One region of the Mesorhizobium dulcispinae genome, then DNA from elsewhere that is predicted to be linked to it. Evidence: riboswitches for the same ligand, from Rfam matches in the RefSeq annotation. Region 1 holds a riboswitch; the other holds the start of a gene.
The links. A riboswitch is a leader RNA that binds a small molecule or an ion and turns the genes downstream of it on or off. The one in region 1 is predicted to bind S-adenosylmethionine.
Positions count from the first base shown of each region.

Region 2: another riboswitch for S-adenosylmethionine. It lies ahead of RFN30_RS20000 (O-succinylhomoserine sulfhydrylase); the one in region 1 lies ahead of metX (homoserine O-acetyltransferase MetX).

Region 1 is NZ_JAVIIY010000003.1:426,752-428,951, reverse strand. Features, by position in the region: gene metX (homoserine O-acetyltransferase MetX) at 1-1,090, opposite strand, end outside; SAM riboswitch at 1,183-1,260, opposite strand; gene hisC (histidinol-phosphate transaminase) at 1,397-2,200, shown strand, end outside.
Region 2 is NZ_JAVIIY010000009.1:85,579-87,778, reverse strand. Features, by position in the region: gene RFN30_RS20000 (O-succinylhomoserine sulfhydrylase) at 1-850, opposite strand, end outside; SAM riboswitch at 906-983, opposite strand; gene RFN30_RS19995 (2'-deoxycytidine 5'-triphosphate deaminase) at 1,196-2,200, shown strand, end outside.

The DNA of each region.
Region 1 (2,200 bases):
GGAAGGCGTCATGGCCGCGATCGGTTTCGATCTCAACGAAGGAGACGGAGGCGCCGGCGGCGTTCAGCGCATGCACGATCGAGCGGCTCTCCCCGGTCGGGAACAGCCAGTCGCTGGTGAAGGACACCAGGCAAAAGCGCGTCCTGGTGCCGGCGAAGGCATCGGCCAGCCGTCCGCCATGGTCGGCGGCGAGGTCGAAATAGTCCATCGCGCGGGTCAGGTAGAGGTATGAGTTGGCGTCGAAGCGGTCGACGAAAGTCATGCCCTGATGGCGCAGGTAGCTTTCGATCTGGAAATCGGCGTCGAAACCGAAGGTGAGCGCCTCGCGATCCTGCAGGTTGCGGCCGAACTTGCGATGTAGGGCCGCCTCCGACAGATAGGTGATGTGGGCGGCCATGCGCGCCACGGCGAGCCCTTTTCCCGGGCGTCTGCCGAAATCGAGATATTTGCCGCCGTGCCAGTCCGGATCGGCCATGACGGCCTGCCGCCCGACCTCGTGGAAGGCGATGTTCTGCGAGGAATGGCGGGCGCCGGTGGCGATCGGCAGCGCGGAGAAGACGCGCTCAGGGTAGCTTGCGGCCCATTGCAGCACCTGCATGCCGCCCATCGAGCCGCCGAGCACGCAAAAAAGCTTCTCGATGCCGAAATGGTCGACCAGCATCAGCTGCGCACGCACCATGTCGCGGATGGTGATGATCGGCAGGTCGAGGCCATAGGGCCTGCCTGTCGCCGGATTGGTCGAGGCCGGGCCGGTGGAGCCGAGGCAGCCGCCGACGACGTTGGCGCAGATGACGAAAAAGCGGCTGGTGTCGATGATCTTGCCGGGGCCGATCAGCACCTCCCACCAGCCCGGCTTGCCGGTCACCGGATTGGTGTTGGCGACATGTTGGTCGCCGGTCAGCGCGTGGCAGACGAGGATGGCATTGGAGCGGGCGTCGTTGAGGGTGCCGTAGGTCTGGTAAGCGACCTGGAATGGCGACAGCACCGTGCCCGCATCGAGCCTCAACGGCTTGTCGGAACCGAAATGCAACACTGGGCTCGACGGCTGGTCGGCCTCGTTGTTGGTCCTTGCAGCGCGCTGAGCGGCCATTGCATTCCCCATCCAGTCCGCATCGATCTTATTGATGCGGTGTCCGGCCGGCAGCGGACAACAAAAAACCGGCCTGCCTTCGCAAAGCCGGTTACAGGTTGCAAACGGCCCTTTAGCGAATTGTTTAACGTGGCTGCAAGCCGACCGGCCAAATCACCACGGGAACTCCGGCTGCTCTTCTAGGGCCAGCGTCGCGCTTCGTCAACGGCCAGCAGCCTTGGCGCGAGCGCCGGCACTCGACATTCCGGGCCACGGCCTGTATTTCCGCAGCGGCCTTGAACGAGGCCCTCTCGACGGATTTGTGACATGAAGCAGGATCAGCCACGTCCGACGCCCCGCGCGGGCATCATGGACATCGAGGCCTATGTGCCGGGAAAAAGCACCGCGCCCGCCGGCGTGACGAAGGTCTACAAATTGTCGTCGAACGAGAATCCGCTCGGCCCCTCGCCGAAGGCAATCGAGGCCGCGCGCGAGGTAGCTGCAAGATTGGACGTCTATCCCGACGGCTCCGCTCGCCGGCTGCGCGAGGCAATCGGTGACGTGCACGGCCTCAATCCGGCAAACATCATCTGCTCCAACGGCTCCGACGAGATCCTTGGGTTGCTGGCGCAGACCTATCTCGCGCCCGGAGACGAGGCCGTGTTCACCGAACATGCCTTCATGGTCTACAAGATCTACATCCAGGCCGCCGGCGCCAAGCCGGTAGCGGTCAAGGAAACCGACGAGCGCGCCGACATCGACGCGATCCTCGCGGCGGTCACGCCGGCGACGCGGATCGTCTTCCTCGCCAACCCCAACAATCCGACCGGCACTTACGTGCCCTTCCAGGAGGTGCGCCGGCTGCATGCCGGATTGCCGAAGAACGTGCTTCTCGTGCTCGACGCGGCCTATGCCGAATATGTGCGGCGCAACGACTACGAAGCCGGCATCGAGCTGGCGGGCAGCGCCGAGAACGTCGTCATGACGCGCACCTTCTCCAAGCTCGGCCTCGGCGGCGCGCGCATCGGCTGGATGTACGGACCGGCGCATATCGTCGATGCGATCAACCGGGTACGCGGTCCCTTCAACGTCAATGCGACCGCGATCGAAGCCGGCATCGCGGCCATCCGC
Region 2 (2,200 bases), on a different contig from region 1:
CGATCTGCGGCCGTCCAGCCAGGAAGTCGGCGATCTTGCCGGCGCTTTCGGTCTGCTGGCGCACGCGCAGCGGCAGCGTCTCCAGGCCCTTGAGCAGCGTCCAGGCGTTGAAGGGCGACAGGCTCGGGCCGGTGTGGCGGAAATAGTCGTGCAGGTTCTCGTCGATCCACTTCTTGTCCGACAGGATGACGCCGCCGAGGCAGCGGCCCTGTCCGTCGATATGCTTGGTCGCCGAATAGACCACGATATGGGCGCCGAGCTGCAGGGGCTTTTGCTGGAGCGGCGTGGCAAACACATTGTCGACGATCACGCGCGCGCCGATCGAGTTGGCTAAAGCGGCGACGGCGGCAATGTCGACCACTTCCAGCGTCGGGTTGGTCGGGCTTTCCAGGAAGAACAGCTTGGTGTTGGGCCTGACCGCCTTTTCCCAATTGGCGATGTCGGTGCCGTCGACCAGCGTCGCTTCGATGCCGTAGCGCGGCGCCAGCGTCTCGACCACCCAGCGGCAGGAGCCGAACAGCGCCCGGGCCGCGACGATATGGTCGCCGGCCTTGACGCTGCAGAGAAGTGCCGCGGACACCGCCGCCATGCCGGAAGCGGTGGCCCGGGCATCTTCCGCGCCTTCCAGCGCGCACATGCGCTTTTCGAACATGTCGACCGTCGGGTTGGCGTAGCGCGAATAGATGAAGCCCGGCTCCTCGCCCTTGAAACGGGCTTCCGCCGCTTGCGCCGTTTCGTAGACATAGCCCTGGGTGAGATACATCGCCTCGGCGGTCTCGCCGAAGCCGGAACGCAATGTCCCGCCATGCACGAGTGCGGTCTGAGGCTTCCAGTTACGCGTCTTGCTCATCGCCCTATTTCCAAACACAAAAAAACCGGCCGCGACGTCGCAACCGGTCCATACGGCCTTGCGGCCAGCGGTCCTTTAGCGACTTGTTTAACGTGGCTGCAAGCCGACCGGCCAAATCACCACGGGATAACGACCCTTTAGACCTCGCCCGCGCTTGCGTCAATTGCCGGCTTGATTAAGAGGTTTGTACCAGGCTGGAGCGTGCGACCATGCGCCTGCCCGGCCTTTGGAGCAATTCCAGGAAAAGTGTGAAACGGATTTCCGTCCGGAATTGCGTCAAAACAAAGAGGTAGAGCGGTTCGCCGTTTTCGTGAAACGGCGAATTGCTCTAGCGGAGCCAGACCCTTGCGGCAGACAGGCATTCTTCCGGATCAGGACATCGCGGCGCTGTTCGAGGCGGGCGCGCTGAAATCGCCGCGCGCGCTCGATACCAACCAGATTCAGCCGGCCAGCCTCGATCTGAGGCTGGGCGACAAGGCCTTCCGCGTCCGCGCCTCCTTCCTGCCCGGTCCCGATCACTTGGTTTCCGACAAGCTCGACCGGCTGAAGCTGCACGAGATCAACCTCACCGAAGGCGCGGTGCTGGAGACGGGCTGCGTCTATATCGTGCCGCTGCTCGAGAGCCTGGCGCTGCCGGCGCAAGTCTCGGCCTCCGCCAACCCGAAGAGCTCGACCGGGCGGCTGGACATCTTCACGCGCGTCATGACCGACCGCGGCCACGAGTTCGACAAGATCGCTGCCGGCTATCGTGGTCCGCTCTACCTGGAGGTCAGCCCGCGCACTTTCCCGATCGTCGTGCGCACCGGCTCGCGCCTGTCGCAGATCCGCTTCCGCACCGGCAATGCGGTGCTTTCGGAGAGTGAATTGCGCGACCTCCACCGCGCCGAGATGCTGGTCGCCACCGAGCCGCCCAACATCTCTGGCGGCGGCATAGCGCTCTCCATCGATCTCGACGGCGACAAGGACGGTCTTGTCGGCTATCGCGGCAAGCACCACACCGGCCTCGTCGACGTCGACAAGCGCGCCGCGCAGGATGTCGTCGACTTCTGGGAGCCGCTCTACAAGAGCGGCGCCGGCGAACTGGTGCTCGACCCGGACGAGTTCTACATCCTGGTCTCTCGCGAAGCCGTGCATGTGCCGCCGCTCTATGCTGCCGAGATGACGCCCTTCGACCCACTGGTCGGCGAGTTCCGCGTCCACTATGCCGGCTTCTTCGACCCGGGCTTCGGCCATTCCGCCGCCGGCGGCAGCGGCAGCCGCGCGGTGCTCGAAGTGCGCAGCCACGAGGTGCCGTTCATCCTCGACCACGGCCAGATCGTCGGCCGCCTGGTCTACGAGCATATGCTCAAG